2 regions of the Actinoallomurus acanthiterrae genome follow, and region 1 is predicted to be linked to the other one. Evidence: riboswitches for the same ligand, from Rfam matches in the RefSeq annotation. Region 1 holds a riboswitch; the other holds the start of a gene.

Evidence for each region. A riboswitch is a leader RNA that binds a small molecule or an ion and turns the genes downstream of it on or off. The one in region 1 is predicted to bind S-adenosylmethionine.
Region 2: linked by a shared signal. The riboswitch ahead of ACYVF7_RS13310 (aminotransferase class V-fold PLP-dependent enzyme) and the one ahead of thrC (threonine synthase) in region 1 are both predicted to bind S-adenosylmethionine.

The regions. Positions count from the first base shown of each region.
Region 1 is NZ_BAAHCO010000001.1:11,339,171-11,347,970, forward strand. Features, by position in the region: gene groL (chaperonin GroEL) at 1-885, opposite strand, end outside; gene ACYVF7_RS53560 (cold-shock protein) at 1,378-1,578, opposite strand; gene ACYVF7_RS53565 (MoaD/ThiS family protein) at 1,983-2,261, opposite strand; gene thrC (threonine synthase) at 2,258-3,502, opposite strand; SAM riboswitch class I at 3,518-3,684, opposite strand; gene ACYVF7_RS53575 (alpha,alpha-trehalose-phosphate synthase (UDP-forming)) at 3,900-5,336, shown strand; gene ACYVF7_RS53580 (RNA polymerase sigma factor) at 5,327-5,878, opposite strand; gene ACYVF7_RS53585 (serine/threonine-protein kinase) at 5,996-7,924, shown strand; gene ACYVF7_RS53590 (PadR family transcriptional regulator) at 7,966-8,517, shown strand; gene ACYVF7_RS53595 (hypothetical protein) at 8,699-8,800, opposite strand, start outside.
Region 2 is NZ_BAAHCO010000001.1:2,732,666-2,741,465, forward strand. Features, by position in the region: gene ACYVF7_RS13290 (GNAT family N-acetyltransferase) at 1-111, opposite strand, end outside; gene ACYVF7_RS13295 (hypothetical protein) at 450-980, opposite strand; gene ACYVF7_RS13300 (hypothetical protein) at 1,601-1,969, opposite strand; gene ACYVF7_RS13305 (SseB family protein) at 1,966-5,799, opposite strand; partial or broken gene ACYVF7_RS13310 (aminotransferase class V-fold PLP-dependent enzyme) at 5,943-7,200, opposite strand; SAM riboswitch class IV at 7,233-7,346, opposite strand; gene ACYVF7_RS13315 (hypothetical protein) at 7,457-7,822, shown strand; gene ACYVF7_RS13320 (transglycosylase domain-containing protein) at 7,867-8,800, opposite strand, start outside.

The DNA of each region.
Region 1 (8,800 bases):
GGTCAGGATCGCGATGTCCTGCAGCATGGCCTTGCGGCGGTCGCCGAAGCCCGGGGCCTTGACGGCGACGGACTTGAAGACACCGCGGATCTTGTTGACGACCAGGGTGGCCAGGGCCTCGCCCTCGACGTCCTCAGCGAGGAGGACGAGCGGCTTGCCGCTCTGCATGACCTGCTCGAGAACCGGCACGAGGTCCTTGTTGGCCGAGATCTTCGAGCTGACGATGAGGATGTAGGGGTCGTCGAAGACGGCCTCCATGCGCTCGGGGTCGGTCACGAAGTAGTGCGACACGTAGCCCTTGTCGAAGCGCATGCCCTCGGTCAGCTCGAGCTCCAGACCGAAGGTCTGGCTCTCCTCGACCGTGATGACGCCTTCCTTGCCGACCTTGTCCATCGCCTCGGCGATCATCTCGCCGATCGAGGGGTCGCCCGCGGAGATGGAGGCCGTGGAAGCGATCTGCTCCTTGGTCTCCACGTCCTTCGCGATCTTGGAGAGCTCCTCGCTGACGCGCTCCACGGCGGACTCGATGCCCCGCTTCAGGGACATCGGGTTGGCGCCGGCGGCCACGTTGCGCAGGCCCTCGCGGACCAGCGCCTGGGCCAGCACGGTGGCCGTGGTGGTGCCGTCACCGGCTACGTCGTCGGTCTTCTTCGCGACCTCTTTGACGAGCTCGGCCCCGATCTTCTCCCACGGGTCCTCGAGCTCGATCTCCTTGGCGATGGATACACCGTCGTTGGTGATCGTGGGGGCGCCCCACTTCTTCTCCAGAACGACGTTGCGGCCCTTGGGACCGAGGGTCACCTTCACGGCGTCGGCAAGCTGGTTCATGCCGCGCTCGAGGCCGCGTCGCGCGTCCTCGTCGAACGCGATCATCTTTGCAGCCATAAGCTCCAGATCCTCCCGGAACGGGGTGGCTATCACTGGATCGAGTCGACGCCCGCGACGGACGACCACGTCCGGCGACTTCCATGCCGTCGCCGGGCACGAGGCCTCATCGCCTCGATCACTTCGTTGGCACTCTCAATAGTAGAGTGCCAACCGCTTGTTTAGCACTCTGCCCCCGAGAGTGCAAGCGCGGTCCGCCCTCACCTGGGTGAACTTCTCGCCATTTCGCGCCGGAGCTCTCCCCAGCACGCTATAACGCCAGGTCCACCGCCTACACCGGGGCGTCGTACGACCGGGTAACCCAGGGACCGCACGGCGGCGCCCGGAGCGGGTCATGCACGGCCGGAGCGGGTCGTACGCGGGCCGTACGCGGGCCGGAGCGGGCCGTACGGCCGAAGCGGGCCCTGCGCGGTCGGCCGGCCGAGTGGGCGAGGTGTTCAGACGGCCGGAGGCCCGGCGCCGAAGCGCCGGGCCTCCGTCGGGCTATGGGACTCAGAGCGCCCGGACCGCGTCCGCCTGGGGACCCCGGTCGCTCTGTGTGATCTCGAACTCCACCCGCTGCCCCTGCTCGAGGCTGCGGTAGCCATCGGACTGGATGGCCGAGTAGTGCACGAACACATCCCTGCCACCGTCGACCGCGATGAAGCCGTAGCCTTTGTCCGCGTTGAACCATTTGACGGTGCCTTGCGCCATTCCTAACAACTCCCACCAGGGCAATTCCCGCGACCATTGGCCACGGCCACTGATTCGAGCCCGCCGGACCACTGCGGAACCCGCCGATCGCCCGCCGACTCGGCTGCGGCGGCCATCGCCGACCCTACACACGGCTACCGTCCGTGGAACAGCCTTTACCCGAGAACTGCGCGCGGCCGATGTCGGTCAAAAAGAGAATCCCGCAGGCGGAACTAGCGACACCTACCGATAAATCCGTATACGCGAGCCCGAATTGCCCCGCAAGAGAGCGGAGTAGGAGCCTCCACCTCGGTCGTTTCGGCTACCCAACACACGATCCCCGGTGGTCACCAAGTCCGTGGACTCGGCGACCATCGGGGATCGCGGGTACGTCTTCATCACGGGGCGTCACCCCCGAGGAGGGCTCAGCCGCCGGCGACGGCCGGGATGATGGAGATCTGGACGCCGTCCGGCGTCGGCGTGTCGAGCCCATCGGCGAACCGCACGTCCTCCTCGCCCACGTAGACGTTGACGAACCGCCGGATCTTGCCGTTGTCGTCGAGGATGCGCGCCGCGATGCCGGAGTGGTTGGCCTCCAGGTCGGCGACGACCTCGCGCACGGTCGAGCCAGTCGCCTTCACCTCGGCCTCACCGCCGGTGTAGCTCCGGAGGATCGTCGGGATGCGGACACTGATCGAGCTCACGCCAGACCTGCCTTTCGGAATGCCTCGATGGTCGGAGCGATGTTCGCGGACGGCACGGCCACCGGGGCCACCGCGTCCAGGGTCTTGAGGCCGTCGCCGGAGTTGATGAAGACGGTCTCGGCCTCGGGGTCGAGTGCGCCGCTCGCCAGCAGCTTGCGGAGGGAGCCCAGCGTGACGCCGCCCGCCGTCTCGCCGAAGATGCCCTCGGTGCGGGCGAGCAGCGCGATGCTGTCGACGACCTCTTCGTCGGAGACGTCCTCGATGGCCCCGCCGGTGCGGCGCACGGCGTCGAGGACGTACGGACCGTCGGCGGGGTTGCCGATCGCCAGGGACTTGGCGATCGTGGCCGGCTTGACGGGCTGGACGACGTCGAGCCCGGCCTTGAAGGCCGCCGAGACGGGCGAGCAGCCGGTCGCCTGCGCACCGAAGATCTTGTACGGCCGGTCCTCGACCAGGCCCAGCTTGATGAACTCCTGGAAGGCCTTGTCGATCTTCGTGAGCTGGGAGCCGGACGCGATCGGGATGACGATCTGCTCGGGCAGCCGCCAGCCGAGCTGCTCGGCGATCTCGTACCCGATGGTCTTCGAACCCTCGGCGTAGTACGGCCGCACGTTGACGTTGACGAACGCCCAGTCCTCCTGCTCGCCCGCGAGCTCCGAGGCCAGCCGGTTGACGTCGTCGTAGTTGCCGTCGACGGTGACGAACGTCCCGCCGTACACCGCCGTCGTGACGATCTTCTGGCGTTCGAGGTCGGACGGCACGAACACGGCGCTGCGGATCCCGGCGCGCGCCGCCGCGGCGGCGACCGCGTTGGCGAGGTTACCGGTGGACGGGCAGGCCAGGACCTTGAAACCGAGCTCGCGGGCGGCGGCCAGCGCGACCGCCACGACCCGGTCCTTGAACGAGTGGGTCGGGTTGCCGCTGTCGTCCTTGACCCACAGCGACCGCAGCCCCAGCGACTCGGCGAGGTTGTCGGCGCGTACGAGGCGGGTGAAGCCGGGCTCGGTGTTGGGCGTGTCGACGACGTTCGACGGAACGGGCAGCAGGCCGCGGTAGCGCCAGATGTTGCGTGGGCCGGACTCGATCCGCTCCCGGGTCACGCCGGTGAGGTCGTAGGAGACTTCCAGGGGGCCGAAACAGAGCTCGCAGGCGTAGCGAGGGCCCAGATCGTAAGATTCACCGCATTCACGGCACGTCAGTGCGGTCGCGGGGCCGAGGTTTCGGGCGGCGGACTGCGACATGGAGCGAGGCCTCTCTCCTCATCTTTCCCGTGCCACCTTGGTCACGAGCCGGAGTTGGCACCTGTCCCGGGCGGCCTCGCTGTCAGCGCGAGTTGGAACGTGCCCAGCACGCGTAGAACCGCATCTCCGGGAGGGTTGCCGGGGCTTCAACGGGCCGGTCCCTCCACCCCTCTGGATGAGCTTTATGAAGTTGTCTGTTGACTTGTATACGTGACTGACCGGTTCTCCGCCAAGCGCGTCTCAGGTCGCGAGACACCGCCGGGACCCGTGAGGAGCGGTCCGCGACCGGTTCACGAGGCCCGGCGGCGAGATGACGTATCTGCGGGATGACGTCCCGAACCGCCCGCCATTCGACCTTCTTGGACCCTCCTTAACCTCGGCCGGTTACGCTCCCTCCATGGGTGACTCGCAGGTCCTCGTCGCTTCCAACCGCGGTCCGGTGTCCTTCGCGCTCGCCGACGACGGCACGCTGTCCATGCGACGCGGCGGCGGCGGTCTCGTCTCGGCCCTCGCCGGACTGGGCGGCGACATCCTGTGGATCTGCGCGGCGCTGTCGGACGCCGACCGCGCCGCGGCCCGCCGCGCGGAGGACGGCCGGCTGGACGCCCACGGCGCCGGCGCTGGCGCCGTCCGCATGCTGGACATCCCGGCCGGTACGTTCCACCGCGCCTACAACGCTGTGGCCAATTCCACACTGTGGTTCGTCCACCACATGCTGTACGACAGCCCGAACACGCCGCACTTCGACGCGCGGTCGCGGCGGGACTGGCAGTCGTACGAGGCGTACAACGCGGCGTTCGCCGACGCGCTGGCCCGGGACGCGCGGCCGGGCGCGAAGGTGGCGATCCAGGACTACCACCTGACGCTGGCCCCCGGGATGCTGCGCGAGCGCCGCCCCGACCTGAAGATCGCCCACTTCTCGCACACGCCGTGGGCGCCGCCGGAGTACTACCGTCTGCTGCCGGACGACATCGGCCGGGAGGTGCTGGAAGGCATCCTGGGCGCCGATCACGCCGGCTTCCTCGCCCAGCGCTGGGCCGACGCGTTCATCGACTGCTGCGCCGCCGTCCTGCAGGCGAAGGTCGACCCGGTCGCGCGCACCGTCACCCACGCCGGCCGCGTCACGCGCGTCGGCGTGCACGGGCTGGGGATCGACGGCGACTCCCTCCGGGCGCGCGCCGCCGAACCCGACGTGCAGGCCCGCAAGAAGGCCCTGCGCGAGCAGGTCGGCGATCGCCGGCTCATCGTGCGGATCGACCGTACGGAGCTGTCCAAGAACATCGTGCGGGGGCTCGCGGCCTACCGTGAGCTGCTCGCCAAGCACCCGGAGTGGCACGGCCGGGTGGTGCACCTGGCCTTCGCCTACCCCTCCCGCCACGACCTGCCGGAGTACCGCGAGTACACCGCCGCCGTGCAGCGGATGGCGGCCGAGATCTCCGACGAGTTCGGGGACTCCACGTGGGAGCCGCTGATCCTGCAGGTCAACGACGACTATCCGCGCTCGCTGGCGGCGTACGGCCTGGCGGACGTCCTCGTGGTCAACCCGATCCGGGACGGCATGAACCTCGTCGCCAAGGAAGGGCCGGTGCTGTCCGAGCGGGGCTGCGCCCTTGTGCTGTCCCGGGAGGCGGGCGCCGCCGCCGAGATGGACGACGACGCCCTGATGATCAACCCGTTCGACGTGTCACAGACCGCCGAGGCGCTGAACCAGGCGCTGCTCATGCCGCCCGACGAGCGCGCCGAGCGCTGCGCCCGGCTGACCGCCGCCGCGACGGCCCTGCCGCCCCAGGAGTGGCTCGGCGCCCAGCTCGCCGCCCTGGACGGTCAGCTGTAGTCGTCGCCGAGCGACTGCCGGAACTGCTTGCGCGCCTCGTGGATCCGGGACTTCACCGTGCCCAGGGGGAGGTTGAGCTGCTGGGCGATCTCGCTGTACTCCAGCTGGGATACGTCGCGCAGCACGAGGGCCTCGATGAGGTCCGGCTTGCGACGCTCCAGATCCTCCATCGCATCGAGGATGTCCACGCGCGAACCGGCGATGACGCTTGTACGGTGCGGATCCGGGCGCTGCTGGGGCAGCTCGCCCGCCTGCTCCACGGACCGGCGCTTGAGCGAGCGGTACGTCGAGCGCGCGGAGTTGGCCACGACCACGTGCAGCCACGTGCTGAACCGCGAACGGCCCTCGAATCGCCCGATGTTGCGCGCGACCTGCATGAGCGCGTCCTGGCACGCCTCTTCTGCGTCCTGCCGGCACGGGAGGAACCGGGAGCAATGACGCAAAACGTCCGATTCGATTACTCTGAGTAGTTCATTAAGTGCTGATGTGTCACCCTTAGCGGCCCGCTGTGCCAGCTCTTCGGTCCGCTCGTCATACGCCATGAAGCCGCCTCGCCCTCGCTATCGCCCCGCATTGGGCATGATACGGGGGTGTCCATGCCTTCGAACGTCGGCCGTTACCGAATCGATCGTGTTCTTGGGTCCGGAGCTTTCGCTTCCGTGTGGCTCGCCCGAGACGAGTTGCTCGATGCCCTGGTGGCCGTCAAGGTGCTGGCCGGGGGGCTGATCGACGACCTCGACGTGCGAAGTCGCTTCCTGGAAGAGGCCCGGATCCTGCGCCGCGCCGACTCCGAACGCCTCGTGCGCGTGCACGACATCGGGGAGCTCGAGGACTCCCGGCCCTACTTCGTCATGTCCTACGCCGATCGCGGCACGCTCGCGGACCGGATGCGGGAGCGGCAGATCTCGGTCTCCGAGGCGCTGCGGCTGGCCATCGAGATCTCCCACGGCGTGGAGGTCATCAACCGGCTCGGCGTGATCCATCGCGATCTCAAGCCGTCGAACGTCCTGTTCCAGTCGACCACCGATGGTGGCGAACGCCTGCTCATCGCCGACCTCGGGCTCGCCAAGGCGCTCGCGCACGCCTCCGGGGCGTTCACGATGCCGGTCGGCACCCCGGGCTACATGTCGCCCGAGCAGGCCCGCTTCGGCGGCGGCCTCGACGTCCGGGCCGACGTGTACGGGCTGGGCGCGCTGACGTTCCACCTCCTCACCGGCGATCCTCCGGGTCCGGCGCCGGTGGACGCTCCGCCGAGCGCGGCGCGGCCGGGCCTCCCCCCTGCCGTCGACGAGATCGTGATGCGGGCCCTGGAGGGCGATCGGGAGCGCCGCTGGCCGTCCGCCGAGGCGTTCGCGGCGGCCCTGAGCGTCCCGCTGATGTCCATCGACGACGCGACGCCGCGCGACGGCGCCGAGACCGGCGACATGGCGACGACGATGGACTCCGGATCGGGCGGCGGATGGGCCCCGGGCGTGTCGCCCGGCGGCCCGGCGGGCCCGCCCGGCTCCGGAGAGCCGTCGGGGGGCACGCTCCACGTCCCCTCGGTACCGGACGACCCCGGCCCCACAGATCACCCGGAGGGCGGGCCACCGCCAATCCGGGTCCCCCCGGTACCGGACGACCCGGGCTCCACCGACCGTCCGGAGAGCGGGCCGCCGCCGGGCGGGACTCTCTGGGCTCCCTCGATCCCGGACGACCCCGCCTCCACCGACCATCCGGAGGGCGGGACGCTCTGGGCCCCCTCGGGCCCGGACGACCCCGGCCCCACGAACCACCCGGGCGGCGGATCGCCGTCGGACCGTACGGTCCGGGTCCCGCCGCTGGACGATCCGGGTTCGGCGCCGCCGTACGAGAACGCGCGGGACCGGACGATCAACACGCCGCCTCCTCCGGCCGGCGTCGGCAACGACACGGTCGTCGACCTGCCGATCGGAGGACCTCGCGGCGCCGGCTCCAAGACGCCCGGGTCGCACCACTCCGGCGACACCGGCGGCAGATCACTCCCCGGCTCGCCGAGCCGAAAGCGGTTGATCGTCGTCGCCGGCCTCGCCGCGGTGCTGGTCGTCGGCGGTGGGGGCGCCTTCGCGATCGGCAAGCTCACCGGCTCCTCGAAGCCGGCTCCCAAGCGCGGGGACGGCCTCGTCACGGTGACCGACGTGACGGGCCGCCTGAGCATCCGCGTGCCGCCGACGTGGAAGCTGCAGACCGAGCACACCACCTGGCCGATCGGAGTGACGGACCGCGCTAAAGCGCCCGCGCTGCGCGCCACCCCCGACTACGCCCAGTTCGTCAAGGACGACGTCCCGACGCCGGGCGTCTTCGCGGGGCTCACCCACGACCTGAACGCCACTCTCCCGCCGCCGGGTCTGGGCCGGCATCGCCTCAAGTGCACCGCCGGCGCCGCCCAGCCGTACCACCACGGCACGCTGAGCGGGCAGATCAACCCGTGGCACTGCGGCACGATCACGATCAACGAGGTGGGCCTGAAGGACGCGAGCGGGAAGTACGCGATGTGGGTGCGCGTGAAGCTGGCCGGACCGCCCGACCTGACCAAGAAGATCCTGGACAGCATCCAGACCAAGGGCTGACCGACCGTACGATATATCGTCGAACATCGTCGGGAGAGGTCATGCGCAGAGGATCACGGCACCGCGAGGAACGCGCGGCGTTCGGTGACTGGGGGCCGGGCTTCGGGCCCGGGTTCGGTCCGCGCGGCCGCGGCGGGCGCGGCGGGCGCCGCATGAAGCGCGGCAACGTGCGGGCCGCCATCCTCGCGCTGCTGGCCGAGCGCCCCATGCACGGCTACGAGATGATCCAGGAGCTGGCGAGCCGCACGGGCGGGATCTGGCGGCCCAGCCCAGGGTCGGTGTACCCGACGCTGCAGCTGCTGGAGGACGAAGGGCTCATCTCCGGGCAGGAGTCGTCCGGCAAAAAGCTGTTCGCGCTGACGGACGAGGGCCGCGGCGAGGCCGAGTCGGCCGGGCGGACGCCGCCGTGGGCGGAGGTCACCGAGGACGCCGGGGCCGCCGCCACGCACGTCCACACCGCGATGGGCCAGCTGATGATGGCGATCAAGCAGGTCATGCACGCCGGCAACGAGGACCAGCGCGAACGCGCCCTCGACGTCATCAACGACGCACGGCGCCGCCTCTACGGCATCCTCGCCGACGACGGGGACTGACCCGGGCAATGGAACGCCTCCGGGCGGCCACGGGGCCGACCGGAGGCGTTCGGCGGGTGAGTGCCTCCCTGGCGGGGCCGGAGGCACCCACCCGCGCTCGGGCGTGGCTGACAAATCCGCTGTCCGGCTACCCGGACGACGCTCGTTACGAGCAGGACTTGTCAGGCACGCGCTGACGAGGTCAGGCGGCGGGCACGCCGAACGCGCCGACCAGGGTGTCGAGCTCCTGCCGCCAGATCCGGTGGACGTTGAGCCGGATCGGCTTGGGCGCGTTCGGCACGGC
Region 2 (8,800 bases), 8.6 Mb from region 1:
CGCGTCCCACCAGCTCGGCAGGCCCTTCCGTTCCATCCAGGCACATCGGGCCTGCGCCATATCGAGGACCTGGGCCTTGTCGGCAGTGGTGGCAAGACGCATCTGCATCATCAGCCCATTGTGTTCCATCACCTCCGCCGTACGCGGCCTAATGGACTAGACCCTGGCGGCGGTTGATGGCCCGGCCCGACTCATACTTGCGGCACGTCATCGACGACGGCACCAGGCGCTGACCGGACACGACGAAGCGCGCTCTTTCAGGGAGGAAGCGCAGCTCAGGATCATTTTCGGGACATGCCGAAGATGGTCACCATCGGCTCGGCCGCTTGACCAAACGTCACTTCAGGACTCACCGAAGTGACGGAGGGGGAACCGCATCACGTAGGCGAGACGGCCCCCGGTCCCGACGTTGTCGTCGGGAGCGGGGGCCGTTCGTTACGTGAGGACCGTCAGCGCGCGCGGCGGGGGCCGCGAATCTTACGGTGGGCGCCCTTCGGCTTCTCGGCGGCCTTGACGCCCTTGATGATGTTCGCCTTGCCGAGCCGCAACTGCGTCAGCAGCAGCCCCAGCGCCACCAGCAGCGCGGCGAGCCAGGCCGCCTGCGTGCTGGCCAGCTTGTCGAACGTCAGCTCGTCCGGCCCGTCGGCGGCGTTCTGCAGCGACTGCGAGTTGCCGGCGTTCTGCGCCAGCGGCGCCGTCGCCGGATCCTGCGCCTGAGTGTTGTTCTGGCCCGGGATGTTCGGCAGCGTCGGGTTGTTCCCCGCGGCGACCGACGGCGAGGCGTTCGCGCCGTTCGTCGTCCCAGTGCCGGAGTTGAGGTTCCCAGTCGGCGTCGACGTCCCCGACCCGGTCCCGCTCCCAGACCCCGACCCGGACCCACTGCCCGACCCTGATCCGGACCCACTGGAGTGCGAGGGCTTCGGCGTCGACGACTTGGACGGCTTGGGCGTCGGCGTCGATGTCGGCGCCGTCACCGTCATGCGGGCACCATCAGACCCGTCGGTAGCGCCGTTGGCTGTGGCGGATGCGGTGATGTAGACCTTGCCGCTCTTGAGCTTCGGGGGAATGGTGATGTGGATTCCGGTCAGCTTGCCGGTACTCCCGATAGGTCCCGGAACGGTGCAGGAACTCCGTCCAGACCGATCGCACGTGACGCTGGCACCTAGCGTCGCACTGAGATCGAGCTCCGCGTTCGCTACCGTGCTCGCTGAGGTGGAGACCGAGACCTCCATGGCGTACTTGTTCCCAGGACGCCCCTCATCGGGAACGTCGACGAGCGAGACGTGCAGCACGATTGGGTCGGCTGACGGACTGTCCGACGGCGTTGACGACGTCTTTGTGCCGGATGGCGTCGCGGTGGGGGACTTACTGGGGTCGCCGGACGCGAGGGCTGGGGGAGAGTTGCCGACGATCAGGACGATCCCTGCGCCGAGAAATATGACCAGCGGGTTTCGTGCCGATCGTGCGAGCACTGCTCACAACCTCCCCATCGCACCGTAAAGACACCACCCCGGCTTACCCGGGGAGTCAGGTATGACTCATGCGACCACGTCAAAGCCGATCAATCAACCGTGCTAACGGAGTTATATCGCAGCAACCTTTAGATGAGCTCCTGGTGAAGCCCGCTGATCTCGTTCCGGGACACCCAGGCCTGATAGACGCCGATGTCCACGCGTTCGAGCTCGAGACCTGCGGCAACGGGCGCGCGACCGCCGCTGTACTCGACGCGTACCCAGCCGTCATGCTCGCCGATGACGACGAACGGCTCGCCGCGCCACGTACAACGGGTCCGGACGTAACGCAGGCCGTCGACCTCGTCCTCACGGACGACTAGCAGGAACCGGTCGGGCCGTATCTCGGTGAAGCCGTCCACCGGCACGGTGGAGTACAGCCGGACCTCACCGTCGACGCCGGGCACCGCGTCGTAGTCGGTGCCCTGCCAACGAGCGACGTAGCCGTCTCTGATCACTGGTCCTTCTCCCACACGAGCCGATCCGCGTCGTACCTGGCGACGAACCGTTCGGACCCGTCGCTGCTGATGACGTACATCTCCGAGCTGTGCGGAAGCCTGAAACTTTCAGCCTTGTACTCCGGGATGCTGCCCGCACTGCCGGGGGCAAAGCCGTCGCCCGTGAACGGAGGAGGCTCCACCACCCAGCCGTCCTCGCCCCACTCCTTGAGGGCGTCCTCGTTCGCGCCGCCGAACGGCGTGCGGTAGAGCCCGGCGCGGTACGCCGCCCAGCGGATGACGTACACCTTCGGGTCGTCGGCCGTGAAGGGTGACCCGTCGCGGATCAGGCCGAGGCATTCGTAGAGCCGCTGCGGCGTGTTGAGGTCAATGACGTCCTGGACCCGGTGCACGAAGCCGGCGACCCGGTCGTACGCCTTGTCGAGGTACCAGGGGACCTGGTCGTGGACCAGCACCTTCTGCATGATCGTGAACGCCCCGTCGGCGGGGGTGCGCGACTCAGCCTGATCGACGGCCTGGGGTTCAAGCTGGGCGGCGATCGGCGGCATCGTCTCGACCGGGACATGGACTCCGGTCGGCGCCTGTGCCGGCTCCGGCTCGGTGATCGACGGTGCGGTCGCCGTCGGGAGCGAGATGCTCGCCGGGATCTGTGCCGGTCCGGGTTGGGCGGTCGATGGTGCGGTGGTCGGCGGGACCGGGATGCTCGCCGGGATCTGTGCCGGTCCGGGTTGGGCGGTCGATGGTGCGGTGGTCGGCGGGACCGGGATGCTCGCCGGGATCTGTGCCGGTCCGGGTTGGGCGGTCGATGGTGCGGTGGTCGGCGGGACCGGGATGCTCGCCGGGATCTGTGCCGGTCCAGGTTGGGCGGTCAACGAGGCCGCCTCCGCCGGGACCGGGATACCGGCCGGGCCCTGCGTCGGCTCCGGCAGCGGCGTCCGAGGGGGGGCCGCGGGTGCCGCGAGCGACTCTGGGGCCGCCGCGACCGGCTCCGGAGGCGCCTGCCCAGGCACGGCGGAGCCGTCCTGGGTGAGGTCGCCGAGGGGCGCCACCGGCGCGGAGGGCGGTGCGGTCGGCGTGGCGGCGCGGTTCGCGAGCGAGGCGGCGATCGAATGGATCTGCTCGCCGGACAACGTGGTCTCGATCGGGGTGCCGGGATTCACCGAGACATCCCAGCTCGGCTCCTGCCAGGCGGAGAGGAGGTCGGCGAAGGTCGGCATGACGAACCCGGTGGTGCCGACCGCTTCCTTCATCCAGTCGAAGGAGGTGAACACGAGCATCGACGCCCGGCCCCGGACGGACACCGCCGCCCAGGGGAACGCCGGGTCGCTCGGCGGCGTCTGCACCGTCGGCGGCGTACGGCTCCAGACCGGCAGGAAGACCGACGCCTCGAGCAGCACCTGCAGGTGTGCGTCCGGATCGTCCCGGACCTCGAACAGGCGCCGTTCGGCGTCGTTCTGCGCGGGGAAGTCGCTCGCCAGGCGTTCGGCGGCCTCGTCGTCGACGCGGCGCGACAGCGCGGTGATGCGGTCCCCGGGGATCGTGACGCCGATCGCGGAACCGTCGTTCATGACGAGGTCCCACGCCGGGTCCGGCCAGAACCGCAGGATCTTCGTCAGGTCGGACAGGATGAACGGGTGGCCGCCCATCGCCTCGCGCATCCGGCTCGGCCCGGTGAACAGCGGGACGACGGTCCGTCCGCCGGACTCCTGGGTGTACCACTGGAAACCGGGACGGCCGGGGCCCAGCATGAGGTCGCCGCCCTCGACCATGGGCACCCAGATCTGGCTCGCGCCCAGGAGCGTCCGCAGGAGTCCCTCGCGGTCGTCGCGCGCGGCGGCGTCGTAGAGCAGGCGTTCTTCTTCGTCGAGGGGGATGAAGTCGGCGTCCGCCGTGAAGTGCGGCGCGAGGGGCGCGTCGGAGGAGACCGGCCGCGGCCCGCCCTGCGTGGGTGTGTCGGTGGGGGAGGACGTGGGGCCGGCGTCCGCCTGGCCGGGTCCCGGGGGCATCGGTTCGTCGGCGGAGACGATCGGCATGGGCGCGGTCTCGGCCACCGGCGGGGTGTCCTCCGCCGGGGCGGGCGGCACCGCGCCGGCGGTGGAGAACGAGGGGTACGGCGGTGCCTCCCCGGCCGGTGTCCGCCCGTCGGGCACACCCCCGGCCGACTCGGCAGGCGGCGCATTCCCGGTGCGTCTCTCGCGGCCGGCTCCGCGGCCGGCGTGCCCCACGTCGGCCTGTCGCCGGCGCTCCGCGGGCGGCGTGCCATCGGTCGGCTCCCCGGTCGGCCTCTCGCCGGCCGACTGCACCCTGGCCAACGCCTCTCGGGCGAACGCCTCCAGGGCCGGCGCGTCCGCGATCGTCGTCTCCCCGGACGACTCATCCCAGGCCGGCGGGGCCGGGTTCGAGCCGGGCGCGGGCGGGGGACCCGCCGGCGGCGGCGTGGGGAACGAGAGACCCGGGAAGGGCGCGGTGTCGGTGACGGGTGCCGGGGCCGGTTCGCCCGGGGCCGGAGGGCGCGCGTCTTCGAGCGGCGTCGGGGCCGGTTCGCCCGGGACCGTAGAGTGCGCGTCCCCGAAAGGAGCGGGGCCCGGTTCGCCCGGGACAGCAGGGTGTGCGTCCCCGAAAGGAGCGGGAGCCGGTCCGCCCGGGATCGGAGGCTGCGTGTCCCCGAGCGGCGTCGGGCCCGGTTCGCCCGGTGCCGCAGGGTGTGCGTCCCCGAAAGAAGTGGGAGCCGGTCCGCCCGGGACCGGAGGGCGCGTGTCCTCGAGCGGCGTCGGGGCGGGTTCGCCCGGGACCGGAGCGTATGCGTCGCCGAAAGGAGCGGGAGTGTGTTCGCCCGGAACCGGAGGCTGCGGGTCGCCGATAGGGGGCAGAGCCGGTTCGCCCGGGACCGGAGGGTGTGCGTCCCCGAAAGGCGCGGGGGCCGGTCCACTCACCGGCGGATGCGCGTGCGCGGGAGGCGCCGAGGCGTCTCCGGTCGGCGGTGGAACGGTGCCCGGCTCCAGAGTGGACGGCTCGGCCGGAGGTACGGACGGCAGCGAGGTCTCCGCCACCGGTGGAAACGACAGCGAACCGAGGTCCGCTGCCGCTTCGCCGGTGTACTGCCCGGTGGGCGTGGCCTGCCCGTGAGCCGTCTCCTGCTCGGCCCCCGCACCGTACGTCATCTCCTGGCCGGCCTGCGAGCCATAAGGCGTCTGCTCGGCTTGCGCGCCGTAGGGCGTTTCCTGCTCGGCCTGCGCGCCGTAAGGCGTTTGCTCGGCTTGCGCGCCGTAAGGCGCCTCCTGGTCGGCCTGCGAGCCGTGAGGAAGCTCCTGCCCGGCCGGCGCGGCGGACGAGTCGTGAAGGACCGCCTCATGCCCGGCGTGCGTCCCGGGGGTCGCCTCCTGCTCCGCCGGCGACTGACCGGCGGGGCCGGTCTCGGGAGCGGGCGGCGTCTCCTGGGCGGGCGGGAGGTTCGCGGTGAGCTGTCCGACGAACCAGGCGGGCAGGTAGCCCTCGATCGGCAGCCCGGAGTTGACCGCGAGCCACCAGTCGCTGTCCGGCCAGGTGTTCGCCATCTCCGCGAGCGGCATCCGGACGAAGTGCTCGTAGCCGGGGCCGAGGCAGGCACGCGCCGCCTCGACCGACGTGTAGGCGAGTATGTGGGTGCGACCCTCGTGCGTGCTGGTCGGCCACGTGAACGCCGGCTGTCCGGGGTCGGGCTCGACCTGTGGCAGCGGAAGGACGAGCTCCGCCACGCTCAGCAGCTTGAAGTAGGCGTTCTGGTCGCCGTCGCCTAGGGCGTCGCTCAGCTGCTGCTCGAGTTGGTTCGCGGGCTCCCATGTGCCGGTCATTCGCCACCCCCCGGAAGCTCTTTGCACAAGAGGACCACCGTACCGGGAGCAAACCGGCGGCGCGCACGAGTACCGGCAGCCGATTGGACTTACCCGGACGAACTGTCACTTTCGATAGCGCTGACCAGCAGCGGAGCGGATCGTCAGGCGGTGAGCCGTCGCAGCGCGGCCAGCAGACGGTCGATGTGCTCGTCCGTGGTGCCGATGCCGAAGCTGGCCCGCAGCGCGGTGCCGTCGCCGTCATCGCAGCCGCCCTGCCCGTCGCCGACCAGTCGCCGGACGAACGGGTGCGCGCAGAACTTCCCGTCCCGCACACCGATGCCGTACTGGTCGGACAGCGCGGTGGCGACGGCGCGGGACCCGCGCCCCTCGACGACGAACGACACGATGCCCACGCGCGGGTGCCCGTCGCCCCACAGCGACAGCTCCCGTACGCCGGGGATGGCCGCCAGGCCGGTCCGCAGCCGCCGCAGGAGACGCTCCTCCTCCGCGACGAGGGTCTCCCAGTCGGTCAGGGCCTCGCACGCGGCTGCGAGCGCGACGACGCCGAGGACGTTCGGCGTGCCCGGCCTCGTGCCGCTGCTGCGGGTCCGCCGACCACGTCACGTGCTCGCCGACGCTCGCGGTGGCGCCGCCGCCCAGGAGGTACGGCTCGGCGGCGCGCAGCCAGTCGGCGCGGCCGACGAGGCAGCCCGCTCCGAACGGCGCGTACAGCTTGTGGCCGGAGAACGCGACGTAGTCGACGTCGAGCGCGCCCATGTCGAACGGCCGGTGCGGGACGAGCTGCGCTGCGTCGACCGCGATGCGGGCGCCGTGCGCGCGGGCGACGGCGGCGAGTTCGGCGACGGGCCACAGCTCGCCGGTGACGTTGGAGGCGGCGGTGACGACGAGCAGGCGCGGCCCGGCCGGCGCCGCGGCGAGGGCCTCGCCGGCCGCCGCGAGGGCCGCCGCCGGGGATTCGGGGGCCGCGAGCCGTACGACGTGGTTGCCGCGCTGCCAGGGCAGGAGGCTCGCGTGGTGCTCGGACTCGAACACGACGACCGTGGTGCCGCGCGGCAGGGCGTGCGCGAGGAGGTTCATCGCGTCGGTGGTGTTGCGGGTGAACACCACGGCGTCGCGCCGCCACGCGCCGACGAACTCCCGGACGACCTCGCGGGCGCGCTCGTACCGGTCGGTCGTCACCTGCGAGGCGTATCCCGCGCCGCGGTGCACGCTGCTGTAGTAGGGGAGGGCGGCGTCGAGCGCGTCGCGCACCGCCTCCAGACAGGGCGCGCTCGCCGCGTAGTCGAGGTTCGCGTACGGAACGGTCCGGCCACCGGCGACGGGCACGGGGACGCCTTCACCCACGACGCGCAGGGTGGGACGGGTGATGGGGGGCAGATCGAGTACAGCGGACAACACACACCTCCAGCGGGGCCTTGGACCCCGCGAGGGGTCCGCGCTTGTCCGGCACGGTCGTGTCGGACCCGGTCATCACCCGGGGCACCCCGCCACGGACGGAGGGTTGCCGGCCAGCAAGCCGGGGCTTCGCGCTGGCACTCGTGACCTGACGGTGAGTATAGAGCACTCGCCCGAAGAACGCCGTTTCGGCGTCGTGTGACCGCTTCTCCGCGATTGAATACGGGGCACGGGAGTTCGACGAAGGGAGAACAGGGCGATGCGGGGTGGATGGCGGCGGCCGGCGGGGGTCGTCCTGGTCGCGGTGTGCGCGGCCGGATGCGGCGTCGGCACGAACAAGGGCAGGGTCTGCAAGGACGCGGTGAAGGCGGTCGGGTCCTACAACGCGACCCTGAACCGCATCTCGCCTGACGACATCACCCAGTGGAAGCAGGCGGCGGGGACACTCGCCACGCGCTTCGACGCGCTCGCCCGTGAGTCGGACGACAAGAAGCTGAGCCGGACGCTGAGCGGCATGGCGACCGAGTGGCGGGGCGTCAGCACCGGCATCACGCCGCGCGACATCTCCGGCCTGCAGAGCGCCGTCCAGCGCCAGCCCGCCGCCCTCGCCACGGCCTGCAAATGAACGCCTGAGCGCCCGCCGCCGTAGGGTCGCGGGCGCTCAGCCGCTCAGAACATCGAGTTGGGATCGCCGCCGTCGTACACGCGGCCCGTGGGCTGGCCGGTCGGGCCGCCGGTGGGCAGGTGGGTCGGCGGGCCTCCGGTCGGCGGGTGGTGAGTCGGCGAGGACGGGTGGGACGGCCTGGTCGTCCGGGGCCTGGAGAAGCTCGGGTGCGGCTGCGGCTGCGCGGGCGACGTCGGCGACGGGTACTGGCGCCCGCCGACGTACACCGACGGGTCCCCGAACGACTTCACCGGCATGTCCGCGTCGGCCTTGACGAGGAAGTTGTGCCAGATCGTGGCCGGCAGGTCACCGCCGTACGAGGAGTAGCCGGGGATGCTCAGCGCCTTGTTGTCGCTCCGGAAGATGCCGATCGAGGCCGCCAGCTGCGGGATGAACCCGTTGAACCAGATCTGCTTGCCACTCGAGGTCGTTCCGGTCTTGCCTGCGGCGTTCCGGTCCGGCAGCGCGGCATTGGTGCCGGTGCCCGCGTCGACGACCTTCTGCATCGCGTACGTCGCGTCCCGGGCGATCTGCGTGCTGAAGACCCGCTTGCCGGTGGTCGGGACGACGCGCTTCTTGCCGTCCCGGTTGGTCACCGCCCGGATCACGTGCGGCGCGTGGTAAACGCCCTCGGACGCGAACGCGGCGTACGCGGCGGCCTGCTGCTCCACGCTGACGTCGATGACGCCGAGCGGGAACGTGACGGCGGTGTTCGCGCCGTTCGCGGTCAGCTGCGACTCGGGGATGCCGAGCTTCTCCGCCATCTCCATCACCTTGTCGTTCCCGATCTTCTGGGCGATGTTGACGTACGCGGTGTTGATCGACTGTTGCGTCGCGGTGACGAGGTTGACCGGGCCGAAGTCCTCGTGGTTGTCGTTCTGGATCGGTTTGCTGCCGTCGAACGTCTGGTCGTCGCTGCCGTCGACCTCGTCGTCCAGG